Regions from separate parts of the Paenarthrobacter sp. NPDC092416 genome, predicted to be linked through region 2. Evidence: riboswitches for the same ligand, from Rfam matches in the RefSeq annotation. Region 2 holds a riboswitch; each other region holds the start of a gene.

Region 1 (7,882 bases), on a different contig from region 2:
GCGGGCGTTGCGCTTGCGGGACGCCGTCTGGAGGTCATTGGCAACCTGGACTGCGAGTTCACGGGTTGGAACGATCACCAACGCCTGGGGGGCACCCGGCACTGCGAGCTTGGCGTAGCCTGCGTCATCCCGGCCTTCAACGCGCTGGAGGGCAGGGATACCGAAACCAAGGGTCTTGCCGGTACCGGTCTTGGCCTGGCCGATGATGTCGTGGCCGCTGAGGGCCACAGGCAGCGTCATGGCCTGGATGGGGAACGGGTGGGTGATGCCTGCGTCGGCCAACGATTCGACGATGTCGGCACGGACGTTGTAGTCAGCGAAGGACTTTTCTTCGATCTCATGGGGTGTCTCGTCCGAGGTAATGGTTTCCTCGGGTTCGATCGATTCGGTTCCGGTGGAGTCGGTCAAGACTTCATGGGTGTGCAATTCACTCACAGGGGAGTTTCCTTATTCATTTGGGCATTGGCGCTGCGTGCTCAACGGCGGCGGCGGAGCCGTACCGGAGCACAACGGGCGCACAAGCAAATCCAGTGGAAGCCGATCGCGGGCTATCTAAGTACTGGCACTGGTGACCAGCGGGCACATCTCAAGATCGCGTAGGGGCGGGCTTGTTGACTTCAAAAATGAACTGAATCAACGACCGGGCATCCATTACTACAGGGTCAGTCTATCCTCTGGGAGCCTCAAAGCCCGGATCGGGGCGGATCTGCGCTAGGGAAGAAGTTGAAAACGGATCTCCCGCGTGGCGATGTCCGCCTTCACAAGCTTCACCCTGACCTTGGTGCCAGGCTCAAGTTCGCCCTCGCAGCGGGCAGTCACTGCAGGCTCCGCGATCTGCACAATGCCGGAAGGACCGTTGCCGTTGCCGTTGCCGTTGGGCGGCTTCGAACCGGAAATAACAACCGCCTCGAACTCCTGGCCGATGTGGTTCACAGCAAGCGCGGCTTCAACCGCATCCAAGGCCATCCGCTCCAGCTTGGAGGCCAGTTGGTCCGAGCCCGCCATAATCTCAGGAAGGGAAGGAAGTGCTTCGCGGGCCCAGCCAGGGATCTGTTGGTCATTGCTCAGTGCCTCGCAGATCACCAAGACGAAACGATCGATGAGCCGCCGCAGGGGAGCGGTGGTGTGGGCATAGGGTGCGCCGATGGCCGACTGGATGACGTTGGCCGGAACCTCGCCGTCGAACGGGGTATAGCTTGCGCCGCGGAACAACATGCCCGCTGAATGCAGGATGGCGAGTTGTCTCGGGTCCGAGGCGTCCAAGGTCCGCAAGTATTCGCCATAACTGACCTCTCCGTCCCATGGCTTGCCGAGTGCCTTTGTTTGGCGTTTGAAGTGGAGCAGGGAACGTTCTTCCGGCGCTGGCATGGTGCGCAGGATGCCGACTTTTCCGTCGAGCATCAGCTGCGCGGCGGCCATTCCGGTCATCAGGGAGATTTGGGCGTTCCAGTCTTCAACGGGGAGAGAAGGCGCAGCTACGATTCTGTATCCTCCGGAATCCGTCACTTGGACGATCTCCTGTTCAGGCATGTTGAGGCTGGCTCCACCGCGCAAGCGCTCGAGCTCAACGCGCTTGAGTCCAACCTCCTTGAGGAGCTGGAGAACCGGAGGCGCCGTGCCGGCGTCAATCTCTTCCTGGGCTCCCTTGTAGCTGAGCTTGGCGCGGCTGCGGACTGTTGCCCTGGCAACACGGACGGACACGACGTTGGCCTCGGCGTCGAGCGCAAACTCCCAGACGTATGCCGCGCAATCCTGGTCGGCCAACAGGCTTCCGGCGTTCTCGCTGATGACCTCGGGGTGGAGCGGGATCCTGCCATCCGGTGCATAGAACGTCTGTCCGCGGTGCCGTGTTTCGGCATCCAGGGCCCCGCCGGGAGCTACAAAAGACGGGACATCCGAGATCGCGTAGAGAACCTTGTACCCCTCACCGTCACGATCGATGAAGAGCGCCTGGTCCAGGTCCGTGGACGTTGCGGGGTCGATTGTCACAAAGGGAACGTCACGCAGATCCCGATCCGGCAGCCCATGGTGTTCCACGGACTCGCGGGCTTCCTCAACGGCCGCAGAAGGGTAGACCCCCGGGAGCTCCAGCTCGGTCCTCAACGCGGCAAATGCCTCTGCGAGCTGGTTCGATGCGTCGGTGACGTTGGGCGCTATCCGATGATGTGGCACGAAAATCAGGTTAGCCCGAAATCGGCGGATAGTCTTGGATCATGGGCACATCCTGGTCTGGCATTCCTTCCCCTGGGCACCTCGTGGCGGAGATGCTCGGAGCCATGGCTTACGGCGAGTTGTCAGCCTTCGGCAGGCTGTCCTCGGACTCCAGATATGCGCCGACGCTGCATGACCGGGCGGTTCTGGCCAAAATTGCCGTGGGTGCCTACGGAAATTTCGCCATGGTCACTGCCAGGCTCAACGGGTTGGGGATAGACCCCGACGAGGCCATGCTCCCGTTCCAGCGCTCGTTTGACCATTTCCATGAGCGGACCAGGCCCGGTGACTGGTTTGAGTCCATCATGAAGGCGTACGTGATCGACACCGTATCGTCCGATTTCTATCGGGCGGTGGCGGCCTACCTCGATGCGGGGACCCAGGAGTTCGTCGAGAAAATTACCGCTTCCGATCAGGCCACGGAGGTTCTACGGGTCCTGCTGCGTCGGGCCCTGTCAGAGGACCCCCGTTTGTCCTCGAGACTTGCCTTGTGGGGCCGACGGCTGGTGGGAGAGGCGCTCACCCAAGCCCAGCGGGTGGCCATGGAGCATCCCCTCCTCGGTCCCATGTTGCGGGGTGAAGGGGATGCCCGGGAAACCGCGACTGCCTTGACGGCGGAGTTGGCAGGGCGCCACAGTCAACGCATGACGGGCCTCGGCCTGACCGCTTGAAGTGGTTCGGCAGAGACCCCAACGGACAGTTGTGCTACGCGCCGAGGGCTTCGACCAGCGCCTTGGCTGCCGCCGTCGGGTCTTCTGCTTCAGTGATGGCGCGGACCACGACGATCCGGCTCGCGCCCGCCGCGACAACCTGCTCCACGTTGGTGAGGTCGATGCCGCCGATGGCAAACCAAGGAAGCAGCACGCCCCCGACCGTCTCCTCGTCAGCCCGCTTCACGGCTTCTGCGGCATATGTGACCAAGTCCAGGCCAACTGCCGCGCGTCCAGGTTTGGTAGGCGTTGCCCACACTGGGCCCACGCAGAAATAGTCCAGCCCACTGCGGCCCGGGGAAGCTGCGATCGCTGCGTCAATCTGCTCAGGGGTGTGGGTGGAGAGACCAATCACGGTGGGGTCGTGGAGCAGGTGGCGGGCGGCTCGGAGGGGGATGTCTTTTTGTCCTATGTGGAATACGGGAGCCCCGGAAATACTGGCAACATCGGCCCGATCGTTGACCGACCAGAGCCGTCCGTGGCGGTGCGCGACCTTGTGGAGAACCTCCAGGACTTCCAGTTCCTCTCCGGCCTCGAGCGTCTTGTCGCGAAGCTGGATGATGTCCACGCCGCCCTCAAATGCGGCGTCGACGAAGTCTTCGAAATCGCCTCGTTGTTTGCGGGCATCGGTGCACAGGTAGAGGCGGGCTGTGGTGTGGACATCATGCTGGGTCATGAAAACCAGAGTAGTTCCTCTAAACTGGGCACGTACTGCGGGAGCCGAGACTGCGTCATATGACCGTCCGGCTGAGAGGGCTTCAGCGCCGACCGCTTGACCTGATCCGGCTAATACCGGCGTAGGGAAGGAAACCCATGGGAGCATCGGACCACACCCCCGGAACCTCGCAACTGCTGCACGCGGACGTTGCCGTGATCGGCGGCGGCATCATTGGCCTGGGCATTGCCGAGGAGGCAAGGCGACGCGGCCGCTCGGTCGTGCTCATCGATCCTCAACCAGCCACCGGCGCCACGTTCGCCGCCGCGGGCATGCTCGCTCCGGTCAGCGAATTGCACTACCAGGAAGAAGATCTCCTCGAACTGATGTTGGAGTCCTCAGGACTGTGGCCGGGTTTCGTTGGAACGCTCCTGCCCTCCGACGGAGACGGCACCGGATACCGCACGACGTCGACCCTGGCCGTTGGCGCGGATGCCGCGGACCGTCGGGCGCTGGCGGACCTGCGATCGGTGCAGGTGGCCAACGGGCTGGACGTTGAACCGTTGGCGCTTCGCCAGGCACGCGAGCGGGAACCGCTCCTGAGCCCGCAAATCTCGTGTGCGTTCGACATCCCGGCCGACCATCAGGTGGACCCTCGCAAGCTTGCCCGTCGCCTCATCGCAAGCCTTGCGGCACACACACCAGCAGACGCCAGCTGGGTCGGCGGCGCAGCCGATGGCTTCGCCATGGCCTCGTCGGCTGTCAGGCTCGACTGGGACGATGACAGGGTCTGCGGAGCCACGGTCGCATCCGGCCACGTGATTCGCGCGGAGGAGACCGTGGTGGCGAACGGCCTGGGTGCTGCCGGCCTCGCCGGCCTGCCGGACGGACTCGCCCTCCCGTTGCGCCCCGTCTATGGCGACATTCTCCGACTCCGTGTCCCCGAACACCTCAGGCCGCTGGTCACCTCCACAGTCCGCGGCATGGTGCGTGGAGTTCCCGTATACATCGTGCCCCGTGAGGACGGCACTGTGGTGATCGGAGCCACCCAACGTGAGGATGGCCTCTCGGCATCGTCCAATGCCGTGTCCGCCGGCGGTGTGTACCAATTGCTGCGCGACGCCCAGGTCCTGGTTCCTGCGGTCGCCGAGCTGGAACTCCTGGAAGCCACAGCCCGTGCCCGCCCCGGAACCCCGGACAACGCACCGCTGCTGGGACGCGCCGCCGGGCACGACGGCGACGTCGCCGGGCTTGTGATCGCCACTGGTTTCTTCCGCCACGGTGTCCTCCTGATGCCTGCAGCGGCAAAGATCACCGCTCAGCTGATGGAGGGCATCACAGATCCCAGATGGACCAGGTTCCGGCCGGACCGGTTCACCGCCGGCCACACCGCTACCGGCATCGGATCAACACCACGACTCCTGACGTCCGCCACACCCATCGCCAGCAAGGACCCAGCATGAACATCAAACTCAATGGCGCCGACCACGCAGTGTCGGATAACGCCTCAGTCAGCACCCTCGTCACCGCCATCACCGGCCGCGTTCTGGACCACCTCGGACAGGCGACCGACGGCGGCAAGCTGGGTGTCGCCGTCGCCCGCAACTCCGAAGTGGTTCCGCGCAGCCAGTGGGCTGCCACGGCGCTCGCAGACGGCGATGAACTCGAACTCGTGACCGCAGTACAGGGAGGCTGAACCATGACCACAACAAACATTGACGTTCACACCGATGCATTGGTGATTGACGGTGTTGAGTTCGGCTCGCGCCTCATCATGGGCACTGGGGGCGCCCCGAGCCTCGACGGGCTGGGCGCTGCTCTGCTGGCCTCGGGTACGGAACTCACCACAGTTGCCATGCGCCGATACTCGCCGGCCGAGACAGGCTCGCTGTTTCAGCTCCTGGTGGATCACAACATCAGGGTCCTTCCGAACACGGCAGGGTGTTTCACTGCGAAGGACGCCGTCATGACAGCCGAACTTGCCCGTGAGGCGTTGGAGACGGACTGGGTCAAACTGGAGGTCATTGCCGACGAGCACACGCTTCTGCCTGATGCCGTGGAACTGGTGGACGCCATGGAACAGCTGGTCAACCGCGGTTTCAAGGTCTTTGCCTACACGAACGATGACCCCGTGCTGGCGCTTCGGCTGGAAAATCTGGGAGCCACGGCTGTCATGCCCCTGGGTTCGCCGATCGGAACGGGCCTGGGAATTCTGAATCCGCACAACATCGAACTGATCGTCTCGCGCGCTTCGGTTCCCGTAGTGCTCGACGCCGGAATCGGTACAGCCTCGGACGCTGCGCTGGCCATGGAACTCGGTTGCGACGCCGTCCTGCTCGCCACCGCGGTCACCCGTGCGCAGAACCCCGTGCAGATGGGCGAAGCCTTCAAACACGCCGTGATCGCCGGTAGGCTGGCCAAGCAAGCGGGCCGGATTCCGCGCAGGGAACACGCCTTGGCATCCTCTGCCATGGAAGGCCGGGCAGAGTTCCTCTAGGACCCGGGCCTGATGGCCGACTGATAACCCTGACGCCGACTGTTAGCTAGGAGCAGCTGTGGCAGACACGGAAGATCCACTGTCCAGGGCGGTCATCGACGCCGTCCTTGCGGACCTCCCCGACTGGAGGTACCAGTTGGACGGACTCGTCACGGTATTCAAGACCTCGACGGCGGCTGACGCGCTGGCCCTTATTGCCGCCGTCGGGCAGATCGCAGAAGAACAGAACCATCATCCGGACCTGGACTGGCGCTATAACCGGGTGTTCCTGCGTTACACGTCCCACGATGCCGGGACACAGGTAACGGACCGCGACGTCGCCGCCGCTTCAGCGGCGAGCGAGGTTGCCGCCGTCGTTGGAGCTGTCGCGGAACCGGGCTTGTACCGGAGTGTGGAACTGGCGATCGATACCGACGATGCCCCGGCTATCTCAGAAACCTGGCGAGTGGGCCTCGGATACCGTAAAACCGCCGACGGGGCGCTGGTGGATCCTTATGGCCGGGGACCAGCGTTGTGGTTCCAGGAGACGGATGAGCCCCATGAGAACCGGATGCACGTGGATGTGTACCGGAGCCTGGCTGAATCAGGGCCCGTCCTCACAAAGACGGAATCAACGGGGGCCTTAATGGAGCATGACCACGCACCCGCATGGGTGGTGGTCACGGATTCACAAGGCAACCGCTTCTGTCTGTGCACTGAAGCGGAGGACGGTCAGGACTAAAGCATCAACGCTTTGGTAAGTGCTTCGGTGTCCTGCTTGGTGCGCGTACGCCCCAGGTAGACCACCGCGGCTGCAGATGCGGCCGTGCCGAGCACGATGGGCAGGATCCAGGGAATCCACGTCAGTCCGGGCTGGTAGCCCAGACCGGCAAGGATGAAGGCAATCCAGGCCAGGGCACCCACAGCCGCTGAAACACCTGCCGGCAAGGCGATGCCGTACTTACCGTGGCGCTTGTCGTTCGCCCACACGATGAAACCGGTGGCGACGGTGGCAAGCACAACAACGACGAGTGAAAGCATGAAAACTCCTTGGCAGGCAGGTGTCAGCGACGGCTGTTGAGAGAGAGCGGCTACAGGGCACCGAAGCCCACGCGGCGAACTTCTTCGGCGCCAATTTCCACATAGCCCAGGACGTTTCCCGGAACGATGATCTGACGGCCCTTCTCATCTGTGAGCCTTAGATCCGAACCCTTGGAGATTGCCTCTCCGACGATCTTGGCTACAGCATCAGCATCGAGTGCGGATTCGAGCACGATTTCACGGCCAACGTTCTGAATGCCGATCTTTACTTCCACAGCAAGGCCTCCAAGCCAATCAAGAATTAAGTCAGTCCTCTATTTGTAGCCTAGGACTCTTTGGGGAATCGACTGATTCCGCGCCAAGCTAAACGATAGATCAGATCACTGGCCACATCGAGATCCAGATTTCCGTCCGTTTCGAGCCAGTACCGGGCGCTGACCTGCGCCATTCCCGCCAGTCCGCGGCCCAGGAGTTGCGCTTCCAGAGGGGGCAGTTTGGTGTCCTCGGCGATGACATGGGCTACGGCGTCGGCGAAGGTCTTGTTGAAAGTCTCCAAACGCGAACTGACGTCGGGATCGTTGATGAGGTCGGATTCGAACACCAGACGGTGTGCTTGGTCGTCGTCGGCGATGAACCGGTAATAGGCCCGCATGACGGCTTTCACGCGTTCTTTGTTGTCCGTCGTGGAGTTCAGTGCTCCGAGCATCAGGTCCGTCAACGTAGCCAGGTGGCTGTCCAGCAGCGCCATGTAGAGCTCCCGCTTGGACGGGAAGTGCTGGTACAGCACGG
Region 2 (7,882 bases):
ACTGAGCAGGAAAATGTGGGTGTTGACCTCAGCCTGCACGCCGAGACCGCCTACGAGTTCGGTGTCAGCGGCCACGGGGGAAGCTTCCAGCCGCTGCACGACATCGTGACAGGCAAGTCTGAAGAGAAGGCGCCCGCAGAAGGCAAGGAGAGTGTCCAGGCATGAAGCTCATCACAGCGATCGTCCGTCCGGAGAAGCTTGAAGCAGTCCGGGAAGGCCTGGAAGCGTATGGGGTCCAGGGCCTGACGGTCAGCGCGGCAAGCGGCTACGGCCGGCAGCGTGGCTACACCGAGGTGTACCGCGGCGCCGAGTACAACGTGGACTTGTTGCCGAAGATCCGCATTGAGGTTCTTGCCACGGACGAGCAGGCAGATGACATCCTGGATGTCCTCATCGCCAGTTCAAACACCGGACGTGCCGGAGACGGCAAGGTCTGGACCGTGGATGTTTACGAAGCAGTTCGTGTCAGGACCGGGGAACGCGGCTCAGCCGCAATCTAAGTACTGAACAGCATGTGGGCCGGGTACCTCAGGTACCCGGCCCACTTGCGTTGTTCGTCTCTGTCGTCCACCGCTGCAGCGGCGCCGGCCTTACTAACTCCCGACGGCGGGGGGCCAGTCCGCCGGACCCACGCTGCCGGCGTCGTACTCGTCCAGCGGGACGGTACCGCGCTCCCATGCCCGCAGGGCTGGTTCGATGATCCGCCAGCAGTCCTCAGCGGTGTCGCCCCGGACGGACAGCAGGGGATCGCCAGTGATGACGCCTTCCAGGACTTCGCCGTAGGGCAGCATGCCTGCGGCGTTCAGCTCGGCCACGAGGCTGGCGCGGTCCAAACTGAAAATGTCGCCGGGGCCGTTCACGTCGACGTCGAGTTGGAGGGTGTCGGGGCCGAACCCGATCCGCAACTGGTTGGGGGAGTCAACTCCTGTGAATCCTGTGGGCAGGTGGGGGACCGGCCGGAACGTGATCACCGCTTCCTTGCGCCGGAGCCCCAAGGCTTTGCCGGAGCGAAGGATGAACGGGACACCTTTCCAACGCCAGTTGTCGATGGTCACCCGGACCTCTGCCAGTGTTTCGGTGTTGCGGGCAGGATCCACGCCTTCTTCCGCAGCGTAATCCGGCACCGTCCGCTCGCCGATTTTTCCTGCGGCGTAGCGGGCGCGCCGTGTCGAATCCCGGTATGGGGATGCGATGCTGCTGGCGCGAAGCACGCTGGCGACCGCATCCCGGAGGTCTCTATGGCCGATGCTGGCCGGCGCGTCGATAGCCAGAAGCGCCATGATGTGCAACAGATGGCTCTGGATCATGTCTCGGAGGGCACCTGCGCCGTCGTAGTACCTCGCGCGACCCTCAAGGGCGAGGTCTTCGTCAAAGACGATCTCGACTTTTTCAATGTGCTCCCGGTTCCACACCGGCTCAAGGAACCGGTTGGCGAATCGCAGGCCAAGGATGTTCAGCACAGTGGCTTTGCCCAGGAAGTGGTCCACGCGGTGGATGTGATCCTCCGGGACCAGAGTGGCCAGGACTGCGTTGAGTTCCCTCGCCGAGGATGCGCTGGTGCCGAAAGGCTTCTCCATGACCAAACGCGTGCCCGCCGGCAGATCCTCCCTTCGCAGCACCTCGCAGGCCTTTTGGCTGACATGGGGAGGCAACGCGAAATAGATGGCCACAGGACCGTCCAAGGTCGCCAGAAGTGCGGCCAGGGCGCCATCGGCGGTGACATCGACCTGATGGTAAGCCGTCGTGTCGGCAACAGCTGCGAGGGCTTTGCGCCCGGCCGGGTCAGCTGCACCGGACGCGGCCTCAAAAGCGCCGCGGACCCGTTCCTTCCACTGCCCGGGGGACCAAGCATCGGAGCCGGCCCCCACCAACTGCAATCCCTCAGCCCGGCCTGTGGCAAGGAGCCCGGCCAGGCCGGGAAGGAGCAATCGGCCTGTCAGGTCACCTGAGGCACCGAGGATGAGCAACGTTTTTACAGTTGTTTTGCTGGTCACTGTGCCAGCATGCCATCTTGAAGGTGCGACTTGGTACCCTAGATAGTCGAGTCCCGTAGTTGAGACATATTTGTTGGGGCAAGAATCGTCAAGACTCTGGTGAGCCGCATTGGCCGCCATTCGTAGACCATCGAAAGAAGTGCACGGCGCGTGTTCAATTCACTCTCTGACCGGTTGACAGCAACCTTCAAGAATCTCCGTGGCAAGGGCCGCCTCTCCGAGGCCGATGTTGATGCCACCGTCCGGGAGATCCGTCGTGCACTGCTGGACGCGGACGTTGCCGTACCTGTGGTCCGCGAGTTCACCTCGCGTGTCCGCGAACGCGCCTTGGGCGCCGAGGTCTCCGGCGCGTTGAACCCGAGCCAGCAGATCGTCAAGATCGTCAACGAGGAACTCGTTGAGATCCTCGGTGGCGAAACCCGCCGTATCCGACTTGCCAAGACCGGCCCCACCATCATCATGCTCGCGGGTCTCCAGGGTGCTGGTAAGACCACCCTGGCCGGCAAGCTGTCCAAGTGGCTCAAGGCCCAGGGCCATAGCCCCATGCTGGTGGCCTGTGACCTCCAGCGCCCCAACGCGGTCACGCAGCTTCAGGTTGTCGGTCAGCGGGCGGGTGTACCTGTCTTTGCTCCGCACCCGGGTGCCACCTCCGAACTTGAGCACCCTGCAGGTGACCCCGTCGCCGTCGCTAAGGCCGGTGTTGAGGAAGCACGCCAGAAGCTGCACGACGTCGTGATTGTTGACACCGCCGGCCGCCTCGGTGTTGACGCCGAAATGATGGACCAGGCCCGCCGTATCCGCCAAGCGATCATCCCGAATGAAGTCCTGTTCGTGATCGACTCAATGATTGGCCAGGACGCCGTCAATACGGCGATGGCCTTCGATGAAGGCGTCAACTTCACCGGCATCGTGCTGTCCAAGCTCGACGGCGATGCCCGCGGTGGTGCCGCGCTGTCCGTTGCGTCGGTCACCGGCAAGCCCGTCATGTTCGCGTCCACAGGTGAGGGCCTCGATGACTTCGAGCTCTTCCACCCGGACCGCATGGCATCCCGCATCCTTGACATGGGTGACGTCCTCACCCTGATTGAGCAGGCTGAAAAGGCCTGGGACAAGGACGAAGCCGCCCGGATGGCGAAGAAGTTCGCTGACCAGGAAGACTTCACCCTGGACGACTTCCTGGCCCAGATGCAGCAGATCCGCAACATGGGCTCCATGAAGAAGATGCTCATGATGATGCCGGGTGCGCAGAACATCCGGCAGCAGCTGGAGAACTTCGACGAAAAAGAGATCGACCGCGTCGAGGCAATAGTCCGTTCCATGACGCCGCACGAACGCGTCGCTCCCAAGATCATCAACGGTTCGCGCCGCGCCCGCATCGCCAAGGGTTCCGGTGTTCACGTCTCCGAGGTCAACGGTCTCCTGGAGCGTTTTGGCCAAGCCCAGAAGATGATGAAGAAACTGGCCCAAGGTGGCGGCATGCCGGGTATGCCCGGAATGCCGGGCATGGGTGGTCCCGGTGGCGGCCGCAAGGGTGGCAAGAACGCACCCAAGAAGAAGGCACGCTCGGGTAACCCCGCCAAAGCAGCCCAGGAACTCCGTGACGCGGAAGCCAAACGGGCCAGCGCAGCCTCGGCAGCACCCTCGGGCGCAGCCTTCGGTCAGGGCGCTGCGGACTTCGACCCGTCGTCCCTCAACCTTCCCAAGGGCTTTGACAAGTTCCTCGGTAAGTAACCAGTGCTGTCGGGGGCCTCGAATAGGGTGAACCCATGCACAAGCAGCGCGTAGTCTTCGTCCACGGCGTAGGAAGCTTCGGTGCTGCGGCATGGCCCAAGCAGCATGGAATGGCGTTGACGTACGACGCCCTGTTCCTGCGCCGTCACGGCTTTGATCCCGTGGCGGCACCGCAGGAATCCAACGTTGCCGCTGACGTCGCCATCCTTGTCGCTTCACTCCTCGATTCAGGCGGCGGACACGTAGTGGCCCACGAACAGGGTGCTGTGTCCGCGATGCTCACCGCGTTGGAGCGTCCGGACCTGGTGCATTCCCTGTCGCTGGTTGAACCGGCATGCCTGTCCTTGACGGCCGAGTTGCCGGCAACGGCGTCGCACCGGGCGCTGATGGAACCGCTGTACCACGTGCGAAGCCAACTCAGCGATGCCGACTACGAGCGCGAGTATTTCCGCCGTGCATATTCCGTGAAGACCGGGGGACTGGACACCCCGGAAGCGCGGCGGTCTGCGCAACGACTCCGGCTGCAGGCGCCACCTTGGGAGGCGCCCCTGCACATCGTTCCGGGGGTTCCCACCCTGGTTTTGACCGGTGGGTGGGAACCCTTGTATGAGGAAATTGCCCGCTACCTGGAAGAGACCGGTGCCGTCCGCCGCGTCGCAGCGGGAGGGCACCGGCCCCAGGATTCCGTCGACGGAGACCGGGCCATCCGGTCCTTTGTCGCCAACGTCGGCAAGGCAATGTCAGTTCAGGCTTCCTGAGCTGCCGCTGCCCTGGTTTGCGGGAACCTGCAGTTCGGGCAAGTAGACCTTGCCACCTGCCGCCAGGAACTCCTGGCTCTTCTCCCGCATCCCGCTGTACATTTCTGCAATGGCAGCCTGGGACTCCGCCGAGCCATATTCGTCGCGGATGTCCTGGCTGATGCGCATGGAGCAGAACTTCGGTCCGCACATCGAGCAGAAGTGTGCGGTCTTGGCCGGTTCCGCGGGCAGTGTTTCGTCGTGGAAGGCTTCAGCGGTAACAGGGTCCAGGGACAGGGCGAACTGGTCCCGCCAGCGGAACTCGAACCTTGCCTTGGACAGGGCATCGTCGCGTTCGTTGGCTCCGGGGTGTCCCTTGGCGAGGTCGGCGGCGTGTGCGGCGATCTTGTACGTGATCACGCCGGTCTTGACGTCGTCTTTGTTGGGCAGCCCCAGGTGTTCCTTCGGCGTGACGTAGCAGAGCATGGCCGTGCCGTAACGGGCGATTTCGGTGGCGCCAATGGCCGAGGTGATGTGGTCGTAGCCGGGGGCCACATCGGTGACCAGCGGGCCCAGTGTGTAGAAAGGGGCTCCCTTGCAGAGTTCCTGCTGCCGTTCGACGTTCTCGCGGACCAAATGGAACGGCACGTGGCCGGGACCTTCCACCATGACCTGGACGTCAAACTCCCACGCCCTTTGGGTCAGTTCGGCGAGCGTGTCCAGCTCGGCGAACTGAGCCGCGTCATTGGCATCTGCTGTGGCGCCGGGACGCAAGCCGTCTCCGAGAGAGAACGCGACGTCGTACTTGGCGAAGATTTCGCACAGTTCGTCGAAGTGCGTGTACAAGAAGTTTTCCTGATGGTGTGCCAGGCACCAGCCTGCCATGATCGATCCGCCGCGGGACACGATGCCCGTGACACGGTTGGCCGTCAAGGGCACATACCGCAGCAGCACACCGGCGTGGATGGTCATGTAGTCCACGCCCTGCTCGCATTGCTCGATCACGGTGTCGCGGAAGATTTCCCACGTGAGCTTGTTGGCTTCGCCGTTGACCTTTTCCAAGGCCTGGTAGATGGGCACTGTTCCGATGGGAACGGGGGCGTTGCGGATGATCCATTCGCGCGTGGTGTGAATGTCATCGCCGGTGGACAGGTCCATGACCGTGTCCGCGCCCCACTGTGTTGCCCACTGGAGTTTGTCGACTTCCTCCGCAATGGAGCTCGTGACGGCCGAGTTGCCGATGTTGGCGTTGATCTTCACGAGGAACGCCTTGCCGATGATCATCGGCTCGGATTCCGGGTGGTTGATGTTGTTGGGGATAATGGCCCGGCCGGCGGCGACTTCGCTGCGGACCAGCTCCACGTCGCAGTTCTCCCTCAGTGCGACAAACTGCATTTCCGGCGTCACGATGCCCTGCTTGGCGTAGTGCATTTGGGTGACGGTCTTACCTTCGACGGCGCGGCGGGGCACTGGCTGGGCGCCCTTCCACTCGGCGGACGCTGCTCCGCGGCGCACGGCCGACTTGCCGTCGTCGAGCAGGTTCCTTTCGCGCCCTGAGTACGCCTCGGTGTCGCCGCGGCCTTCGATCCAGGCGGCGCGGAACGGTTCGAGACCCACTACCGGGTCGCTGCCCGGCCCGGCAGTTCGGTACACCTGCAGGGGTGCGTTCGCTTCACCGTTGGGGGAGGGTTCCAAAGCAATCTCCGTGACGGGGACGCGGATGCCGTTCGAGGGGTCCTCCAGCCAAGCCAGCGAATGGGATTTCAGCGACTGCGTGACGGTTTCCGCCGCATTTTGGCCGGTGCTGGACTGTTCTTGGGCAGGGCTGTGCTGTGTTTCTGTGGTGCTCAAAGGATTACTCACTTCCTTCGCCGGCATTACCCGGACAGGTTCAACGGTCGCAGACTGCGTCAGTCCGATCTCAGCCCCTGCAGGGGCCCCCGTGTGGTCGTAGATGAAGCTACCACAGCCGGCACGCTGGTCCCCAGTCATATCCGATCATGTCCATTCCGCAGGCATGGTGCGGGCTAGGCTTTTTCCATGGCTCACATCATCGAATTCAGCGGCACTGTGCTGGTGGCGGCAGATGCGGAACGCCAGGGGCTCTGGTCCGTGGACGGTGTCCTGACGTTCCAGCGCCCTCTGGCGTCCCCGGATAAAGTGCTGGACGGCTGGGTCCTCCCCGGATTTGTTGACGCCCACTGCCACATTGGACTCGGGGCAGGCGGTGCTGTGGACGAAGCGACGACGCTCGCCCAGGCCGAGGCCGATCGCGACGCCGGAACGCTGCTGATTCGCGACGCAGGCTCGCCCACCGACACTCGCTGGGTCCAACAACGCCACGACCTCCCCCGGCTTATCAGGGCAGGCCGCCACATCGCCCGAAGCCGACGCTATCTTCGCGGCTTGGGGCATGAGATTGAGCCGGGTGACTTGGTCGAAACCGTCCGGAAGGAGGCCCGTGACGGTGATGGTTGGGTGAAGCTGGTCGGCGACTGGATTGACCGTGACGCCGGTGACCTCGCAGCGTCCTTTCCCGCGGACGTCGTCCGGGATGCCATCGCGGCCGCCCACGACGAAGGGGCCAGGGTGACGGCCCATTGTTTTGCCGAAGACACCATCGAGGACATGCTCGACGCTGGGATTGACTGCATTGAACATGCCACTGGCCTCTTGCCCCGGCACATACCCCGTCTCGTTGAGCAGTCCGTCCCGATTGTTCCGACGTTGGTTAACATCGCGACTTTTCCGGATATCGCCGCCCAAGCTGCGCCCAAGTTCCCCGACTACGCGGACCATATGACACGCCTTTGGCAGCGTCGCCGCGAAAGGGTGTTGGAGGCGTTTGAAGCCGGGGTGGCCATCTACGCGGGAACGGATGCCGGCAGCGTCATCCGGCACGGCCGGATAGCGGACGAGATGCGGGAACTGCACGACGCCGGCCTGCCGCCGGCCGCTGTCCTCGACGCCGCCTGCTGGCGGGCCCGAAAGTGGCTGGGAGCCGAAGGAATCAGCGAAGGTGCCAGTGCCGACGTCGTCGTTTGCCACGAGGATCCGCGTCGACAGATCGGGACCGTCGCGGACCTCAAGCACATTGTCTTGCGGGGAGAAGTCGTCCGCTAGGAATAAATTGAAGCTTCAAGTAATTTACTAGTATAGAAAGGTGCCGAAAGGCGGCCACCTCAGATTCGGGAGCTTCGAATGACCACAGTATCCAGCCAGGACCTCCTTCCTGCCGAACTCACCATGGGCACAGTCATGCTCAAAGTAGGCGACATGAAGGTCATGAGCGACTACTACCAGCGCGCGCTCGGACTGGATGTAGTGGCCGAGCAGGATGGAGGTCTGTACCTTGGGCGAGTAGGAAAGCCCGTGGTGCACCTGTCCCCGGCGGCTGGCCTCCAGATTCCGGGGCGTGGC
Region 3 (7,882 bases), on a different contig from region 2:
AAATGCCGGCGGGAAGGAGTGACCTGTGCCGATCGCGCACGGCTTTGACGGCGCCGTCGTCGAGCACCAAACGGCCCTGGACGGTCGCCAAGTGCGCCAGCCACAGGAGGCGGACGGGCTTGCGGTTGCCGTTGATGGCAAACCACGTTCCCACGTCCTCCCCCGCCAACGCCGCCGCGGCGTTGGGCGTGGACGTCACGAGGGCATGGATGCCGGAGCCAGCGGCGATCGACGCGGCCTCCACCTTGGTCATCATCCCGCCGGTTCCAACGCCCGCTTTGCCGGCCTTGCCGATGGTGACGTCTTCGAGGTCCTCAGGACCGCGAACCAAAGGAATACGCTGGGCGCCTTGCGACGGCGGGCCGTCGTACAGGGCATCGACGTCGGACAGGAGCACCAACGCGTCGGCTCGCACCAAGTGGGCCACCAAGGCAGCCAAACGGTCGTTGTCCCCGAAGCGGATTTCGTGGGTGGCAACGGTGTCGTTTTCGTTCACCACAGGCACGACGCCAAGGTTCAACAGTCGATCCAGGGCCCGGAAAGCGTTGGTGTGCTGCGTCCGGCGCATGAGGTCATCAGCGGTCAGCAAAACCTGGCTGACCGTCACGCCATGGGCGCTGAAAGCCTGGGTGTACCGGGCCATCAACAGCCCTTGCCCCACACTCGCCGCTGCCTGCTGCGTCGCCAGGTCCTTGGGCCGCTTGGCAAGACCCAGCGGAGCAAGACCGGCAGCGATTGCGCCCGAGGACACCAGAATGATCTCGGTGCCCGCGTTGCGCTTGTCCGCAAGGGCATCCACCAGCGCTGTGAGCGACTTCTCGGAGATGCCGCCCTTGATGCTGGTCAGGGACGACGAACCGACCTTGACCACAATCCGCTTGGCGGTAGCCAGCGCATGGCGCTCACTTGCCTCTGCTGCGTTGGGAGCTTCGACTGTTTTAGTCGTCATCACCGGTATCCAGGTTGCTTTCCTTAATAGGCTGCGAACGACGGCGGTTGACGGACTCGGTCCAGATGCCCGCCTTGCGCTCGGCTTCAAGTTCGGCGCGTGCAGCTGCCTTGGCCTCGCGGCGTTCGATCTGCTCATCACGCTTCTGCGAACGTGTGGGACGGTCGCCGATGTCCGCAACGCGGATGTCGGTGCCGCGAGGGGTGGCCAGAAGCTCGGCGCCGGCCATCATGGTGGGCTCCCAGTCGAAGACCACGCCATCGTCTTCACCGATGACAACGGTATCGCCAGGTTTGGCGCCTACCTTGAAGAGCTCGGTCTCAACGCCGAGCTTGGCAAGGCGGTCAGCCAGGTAGCCAATGGCTTCCTCGTTGGTGAAGTCAGTCTGCTTGACCCAACGTACAGGCTTCTCGCCGAGCACGCGGAACAGCGGCTCGAGGTTCTTTTCCTCACGGCGGATCCGGAAGCCGGACTCATTGACCGCACGCGGACGCAGGATGGGTGGAGCAACCTTTGGCGGCGCAGTTTCAACCGCATCGCGGGCAGCCTTGACGATTTCTGCCATGGCGAAACCTAGCTGGCGCAAGCCTTCATGGCTGGTGGCCGAGACTTCGAAGACACGGTATCCGCGGGCTTCGAGGTCCGGGCGAACGAACTCTGCCATGTCCTTGCCGTCGGGCAGGTCCACTTTGTTGAGGACCACGAGCCGGGGTCGCTCGTTCAGCGGCACCACTTCGCCGTCGACACCTGCATAGCTCATGTCCACGGCGTACTTGTCCAGCTCGGCCTCGATGATGGCGAGGTCCGACAAGGGGTCGCGATCTGCTTCGAGGGTTCCACAGTCGAGGACGTGAACCAAGGCGGCGCAGCGCTCAACGTGGCGCAGGAAGTTATGGCCAAGGCCCTTGCCCTCGCTGGCACCCTCGATCAGGCCGGGAACGTCAGCAATGGTGAACCGGACTTCGCCGGCCTGGACCACGCCGAGGTTGGGAATAAGGGTTGTGAAGGGGTAGTCGGCAATCTTTGGCCGCGCCGCGGACATGGCAGCGATCAGGCTCGACTTGCCGGCAGAGGGGAAGCCCACCAGCGCGATGTCTGCAATGGACTTCAGTTCCAGGACGATGTCGCTGGACTCGCCTTCGATGCCGAGCAGCGCAAAGCCCGGGGCACGGCGTTTCTGCGAGGATAGCGACGAGTTGCCGAGGCCACCCTGGCCGCCGGCAGCAGCAATGAACTCCGTGCCTTCACCCACGAGGTCGGCAAGGACTTCGCCGTCCTTGGTCTTGACCACTGTGCCGTCCGGCACCGGAAGGATGAGGGTTTCTCCGTTCTTGCCACCGCGCCAGTCACCCATGCCGGGGCCACCATTGGTGGCGTGGCGGTGGGGAGCGTGGTGGTAGTCAAGGAGGGTGGTGGTCTGGGAATCAACGCGCAGGATGACGTCGCCGCCATTTCCGCCGTTGCCGCCGTCCGGACCACCAAGCGGCTTGAACTTCTCCCGCTTGACAGAGACACAGCCGTGGCCGCCGGTTCCACCGGATACGTGCAGGACTACCCGGTCTACAAAGCTCGCCACGTGAATCTCCTCTGTTGCTGTTGCCAGCGAAATTGCTATATCCAGCGCACCCGGAAGCGCCCTAGTTGATTGTAATGCGGTTAAAAGAACGGTGGAGCGGGCCGTTTGGCCCGCTCCACCGGTTCAGAACTTGTTGTTACTCTGCAGCTGCAGCAGCAACGATGTTCACTACGCGACGGCCGCGACGAGTACCAAACTCAACCGCACCTGCCTCGAGAGCGAACAGGGTGTCGTCGCCACCGCGGCCGACACCGGCGCCCGGGTGGAAGTGGGTGCCGCGCTGGCGGACGATGATCTCGCCAGCGGAAACTACCTGACCACCGAAACGCTTGACGCCGAGACGCTGAGCGTTGGAGTCACGACCGTTGCGAGTGGAACTCGCGCCTTTTTTGTGTGCCATGTGAAATGCCTGCCTCTAAATTTCTGGGGAAACTGAAAAACCTGAACAGAGTAACCAGAGGTTACTTGATGCTCGTGATCTTGATCTTGGTCAGTTCCTGACGGTGACCCTGGCGCTTCTTGTAGCCGGTCTTGTTCTTGAACTTCTGGATGACGATCTTCGGACCACGGAGGTCCTCGAGGATCTCAGCCGTAACCTTGACCTTGGCCAGGTCAGCAGCTGCAGACGTGACCTTGTCACCGTCAACCAGGAGCAAGGCGGGCAGCTCAAGCGTGCTGCCGGCTCCACCGGGGACGCGGTTCAGCGTTACGTAGTCTCCAACGGAAACTTTTTCTTGGCGGCCGCCTGCGCGGACAATCGCGTACACCACTTGGGTACTCACTTCTCTCGACGTTTCTTACTAAATTTGCGTGCGGAACCTTGAGCCGGAATCAGGCCTGGTTCGCGCTGTGCCTCAACGCCGTGGACTTCAGATCGAAGTCCGCGAGTCATCCCATGAACAATTCCAAGGGGCATAACCCAAGTGTTGGCGTAAGCACCGAAGATCAAGATTACGCTAGTTTGGCCTTCGGCTGCAAATGAGGCCGGGTCCGGAGGTCTCCACGTGATGATCATCACCAGCTGGAACGGACTCGCCCGGCACCGTGCCTAAAGAGCATACAGCCTGCAGGCCCTGTTTCGGGGATTTCGCCACGGCGCGCGCCGTCTCGGCAGAAAACCGCTCAAAACCCCCTGCTAAGCGAACAGCCTCGGAGCATCGAAGAACGCTGTTTCATAACGGCACGAGTGGGCGAAGGCCTCAAGCATGGCCTCCCATTCCTGAGCGGATGCTGACGCCGCCGCGGTGGCTGTGTAATCAATCGCCTTCCGGGTTGCCGCAGCAAACTCTTCATCGGCGTACGTCCGCAGCCATTCAGCGTAGGGGTGGCCTGCCGGCGCGCCGGCTTCCACATATGCCCCGTGCAACTGCTGGCCCACTTCGGCATACAGCCAGTAGCACGGGAGTATTGCCGCCAACAGGACCGCATAGCTTCCCGATGCAGACGAGGCCAGCAGGTGGTCCACGTATGACTTGGTGACCGGGCCTGTTTCGGTCGATGCCTGACGAGTGCTGAGCCAGTTTCTGTGCAGCTCCGATTCCACTTCAAGGCACATTTGTGATCCGCGCGCCCAGAACAGTTGCTCTTCCTCACTCGGTGCCAATGCCCCGGCGCGCGCCAGGACCCGCGAATAGCCGTTAAGGTAGATCGCGTCCTGGGCCAGGTAGTAGCTGAACTGGGACTCGGACAACGCGCCGGACTGCAGTTCCTGAATGAAGTTGAGGCCATAGATGGCATCAAGCTCTTCAGTGGCAGCTGCCCACAACCTGGCTGCGAAGTCGCCGGGCCGGGCGGCTTGGGCCAAGTGGTGGAAATGATGGACGGGGCCGCTGCCCTGCCCCACTTCGAGGGTGTCCGCCGCTGTGAGGGCCGTGAGCAGCCAAGGTTTGACCTCACGCAAGGATGCTTCCCAATCCCCCGTGCGGGCCTGCACGGTGGCAAGGGCGGACGATAGGGAGCATCCAGTCCCGTGGCTGTTCTTGGTAACCACGCGGGGTCCGGCGACTTCCAGTACGTCCTGCCGCAACAATCCACTGGTATTGACCAGCGCGTCAGGACATTCAGTACCGGCCAGGTGGCCGCCCTTTACCAGGACGGTATTGCCGCATTCGGCCGCGAGGCGCTTCCCCTGCTCCAGGGCAGTAGCCCAGTCCGGGGCCTCGGGCTCGCCAAGGAGCATGGCAAGTTCAGGAAGATTCGGAGTTATCAGGTCGGCAAGAGGCAACAGGCCACGGAGCGCAGTTTCGGCCGACTCCCGCAGGAGGCGGTCACCGCTGGTGGCGATCATCACCGGATCAAGGACCACGACGGCGGGACGCACCTTCTCGAGCCAGCTGCGGACTTCTTCGATAACCGCTGTGTCTCCGAGCATGCCAATCTTCACGGCGTCAAGGGAAATGTCGTTGCTGATGGCATCGAGTTGCTGCCGCAGGAATTCCACCGGGGGTACATGGACACCGGTGACACCTTGGGTGTTCTGGGCAGTGAGAGCCGTGATGGCAGCCATTCCGTATCCACCGAGGGCAGCGATGCTCTTCAAGTCTGCTTGGATTCCGGCACCTCCGGAGGGGTCCGAGCCGGCGATGCTGAGCACCCTTGGTGTTGGCCGACCCGCAGCAACGGCTACCGGGTAGACAGGAGAATACGACGCTGAAGTCATGAAGACATCCCTTCGCCGGTGCTAACCGGACAGGTTCAACGGGTCTGGATCTCAGCCTGGCCCTGCGCCCGGCACCCCGTGTCAGCTTCCTAGCCTAGCGGGGATGGACTCTGGTAACGGAACCGTGCCGTCTTGATCGGCGGGATGTGACTGTTGCCGACGGGATGCGACTGATGCTCGCCTAAAAGGGCCGACAACGACGCCGGGCCCCGGCAGAGTCCGTTGGTCACGGATTCTGCCGGGGCCCGGCGATGTACAGCTGCGCAGTGGCGGGAACCTACAGCTCGGAAGCGGGCACGCCGACTCCGAGAATGATGGGCTCGTTGGCTGCCACGGGCTTGGCCGGCGCTACGGTGGGCGCCTTGGCCTCATGCGCCGTGCCGCCCCCACTGGAGGCAGCTACCTCGTGGTGCTCCACGCTGGTCTCGTTGGCTGCGCCCTGCGCCCGGCTGGCACTGCGGTTGCGGCGACCACGGCGACCGCGTGAACGGGAAGAGGCCTCGTGGGCTTCCTCAGCGTATCCATCCAGTTCTTCGGACGATGCCTTCGGTTCCCGTTGCGCCGGCTGGGACGCAACGGGACTTTCGGTTTCAGCAACCGGCGCAGCCCCAAGATGCGAGAAGGCCTCGGCGAGGAGGTCCAAGCTCATGGCCGGTTTACCGGAGGACACTTCCTCGGCATGTTCTACGAACGGAAGGGCAACTTCCTCGCCCCCGAAGCGCAGAACCGGCGTCGATCGTGATTCACGTGAGGCCGCATCCTGGCCGCCACCGGCAGGAGAACCGGCAGCGGCGCCGCCGGAGTGCTCTTCATGGCTCGCAAGATGTGCCTGCTCCTCGGCCGCCCGATGCAGTTCGTCGTCGTGCAAGTGTGCTGCGTGTGCGGCCGCCGCAATGGTGGCCAATGCCGCCCGGGTGGCTTCTGCCTTTGCTTGGCGGACCGGATCGGTGGTTTCCGGCGCCGGTGCGTGCGCGGCAGGAGCGGACGCCGAGGTGTGAACGGCCACGGGAGCGTCGGCAGTAGCCTGTCCCCCGCCCTTGCCACGGCGGCGCTTGCGCTCGGTGCGGGCGGGCGGCTGCTGGGTTTCGGTGTGCGGGCGGTGGTGCTCCGCCGCTACGACGTTGGCCCGGCGGTGCTCGACGGGTTCGTCGTGGGTGACCACGCCGCGGCCGGCACAGTGCTCGCACTGCTCGCCGAAGACTTCCAAAAGGCCGGTACCCATGCGCTTGCGCGTCATCTGGACGAGACCCAGCGACGTCACTTCGGCTACCTGGTGCTTGGTGCGGTCGCGGCCCAGGCATTCCACCAGGCGCCGGAGGACCAGGTCCCGGTTGGATTCAAGGACCATGTCGATGAAGTCGATGACAATGATGCCGCCGATGTCGCGGAGGCGCAGCTGCCGAACCACCTCTTCGGCCGCTTCAAGGTTGTTCTTGGTAACGGTTTCTTCAAGGTTTCCACCACTGCCGGTGAACTTGCCCGTGTTGACGTCCACCACAGTCATGGCTTCGGTGCGGTCTATGACCAGCGAACCACCTGAGGGCAGGAAGACCTTGCGGTCCAGTGCCTTGTGGATCTGCTCGTCGATCCGCCAAGCCGAGAAGATGTCCTGGTCCTTGGTCCACTTTTCCAGGCGACCCACCAGGTCCGGGGCAACATACGTGACGTAGGCCTCGATAGTGTCCCATGCGTCATCGCCGGAGACGATCAGTTTGGAGAAGTCCTCGTTGAAGACGTCACGGACCACCTTGATAGTCAGGTCCGGTTCGCCGTAGAGAAGTTCCGGTGCCAGGACCTTGGTGGAGGACGCCTGCCCTTCGATGCCTTCCCACTGGGCGCGAAGACGGTTGATGTCGTGCGTCAGCTCTTCCTCGGAAGCACCTTCGGCAGCCGTGCGGACAATAACGCCCGCGTTCTCCGGCAAACGGTCCTTCAGGATGCGCTTGAGACGGTTGCGCTCGACGTCGGGAAGCTTGCGCGAGATGCCGGTCATGGAACCGCCCGGTACGTACACGAGGTAGCGGCCCGGCAGCGAGATCTGGCTGGTCAGGCGGGCACCCTTGTGGCCCACGGGGTCCTTGGTCACCTGCACCAGAACGGAATCCCCCGACTTCAGCGCGTTCTCGATCCGGCGCGGCTGACCTTCCAGGTTGACGGCGTCCCAGTTCACTTCACCGGCGTAGAGCACAGCGTTGCGGCCGCGTCCGATGTCAACGAATGCCGCCTCCATGGACGGGAGCACGTTCTGGACCTTGCCCAGGTAAACGTTGCCAATCAAAGAGTCCTGCTGGGTCTTGGACACGAAGTGCTCCGCAAGCACACCGTCTTCCAGGACACCGATCTGAATTCTGTCGTCGCGCTGGCGGACAATCATCTGGCGGTCAACAGACTCGCGACGCGCAAGGAACTCGGCCTCGGTAATCACCTGGCGGCGACGTCCGGTCTCACGGGACTCGCGGCGGCGCTGCTTCTTGGCTTCCAGACGCGTGGATCCCTTGACGCTGGTCACCCTGTTGGAGGGTGCAGTTTCCGTGATCGGGCGCGGGGCACGGACCCGGGTGACCGTGTTGGGCGGGTCGTCGTCCGAACCGCCGGTCAATTCAAGGTCTTGGTCGCCACGGCGGCGACGCCGACGACGACGGGAAGTAACTCCGTCTTCCAGGGTTTCGGCTACTGGAGCCTCGTCGTCCTCTGCTTC

Evidence for each region. Region 2 has a riboswitch for thiamine pyrophosphate ahead of thiC (phosphomethylpyrimidine synthase ThiC). Riboswitches for the same ligand answer to the same signal wherever they lie in the genome.
Region 1: linked by a shared signal. The riboswitch ahead of thiO (glycine oxidase ThiO) and the one ahead of thiC (phosphomethylpyrimidine synthase ThiC) in region 2 are both predicted to bind thiamine pyrophosphate.
Region 3: linked by a shared signal. The riboswitch ahead of ACIQC5_RS14250 (bifunctional hydroxymethylpyrimidine kinase/phosphomethylpyrimidine kinase) and the one ahead of thiC (phosphomethylpyrimidine synthase ThiC) in region 2 are both predicted to bind thiamine pyrophosphate.

What each region holds. Positions count from the first base shown of each region.
Region 1 covers NZ_JBIVQG010000001.1:646,572-654,453, forward strand. Annotated here, with positions in the region: gene ACIQC5_RS02905 (DEAD/DEAH box helicase) at 1-435, opposite strand, end outside; gene ACIQC5_RS02910 (RNB domain-containing ribonuclease) at 712-2,172, opposite strand; gene ACIQC5_RS02915 (ferritin-like fold-containing protein) at 2,214-2,882, shown strand; gene thiE (thiamine phosphate synthase) at 2,917-3,597, opposite strand; TPP riboswitch at 3,625-3,742, shown strand; gene thiO (glycine oxidase ThiO) at 3,735-5,039, shown strand; gene thiS (sulfur carrier protein ThiS) at 5,036-5,272, shown strand; gene ACIQC5_RS02935 (thiazole synthase) at 5,276-6,073, shown strand; gene ACIQC5_RS02940 (4a-hydroxytetrahydrobiopterin dehydratase) at 6,132-6,794, shown strand; gene ACIQC5_RS02945 (hypothetical protein) at 6,791-7,093, opposite strand; gene ACIQC5_RS02950 (DUF3107 domain-containing protein) at 7,144-7,368, opposite strand; gene ACIQC5_RS02955 (TetR/AcrR family transcriptional regulator) at 7,419-7,882, opposite strand, start outside.
Region 2 covers NZ_JBIVQG010000016.1:17,523-25,404, reverse strand. Annotated here, with positions in the region: gene ACIQC5_RS21400 (ammonium transporter) at 1-165, shown strand, start outside; gene ACIQC5_RS21395 (P-II family nitrogen regulator) at 162-500, shown strand; gene ACIQC5_RS21390 (glucose-6-phosphate dehydrogenase) at 594-2,114, opposite strand; gene ffh (signal recognition particle protein) at 2,145-3,725, shown strand; gene ACIQC5_RS21380 (alpha/beta fold hydrolase) at 3,761-4,483, shown strand; gene thiC (phosphomethylpyrimidine synthase ThiC) at 4,466-6,313, opposite strand; TPP riboswitch at 6,309-6,416, opposite strand; gene ACIQC5_RS21370 (amidohydrolase family protein) at 6,503-7,585, shown strand; gene ACIQC5_RS21365 (VOC family protein) at 7,664-7,882, shown strand, end outside.
Region 3 covers NZ_JBIVQG010000007.1:60,649-68,530, reverse strand. Annotated here, with positions in the region: gene proB (glutamate 5-kinase) at 1-949, opposite strand, end outside; gene obgE (GTPase ObgE) at 939-2,525, opposite strand; gene rpmA (50S ribosomal protein L27) at 2,662-2,925, opposite strand; gene rplU (50S ribosomal protein L21) at 2,987-3,295, opposite strand; gene ACIQC5_RS14250 (bifunctional hydroxymethylpyrimidine kinase/phosphomethylpyrimidine kinase) at 3,661-5,184, opposite strand; TPP riboswitch at 5,175-5,273, opposite strand; gene ACIQC5_RS14245 (Rne/Rng family ribonuclease) at 5,462-7,882, opposite strand, start outside.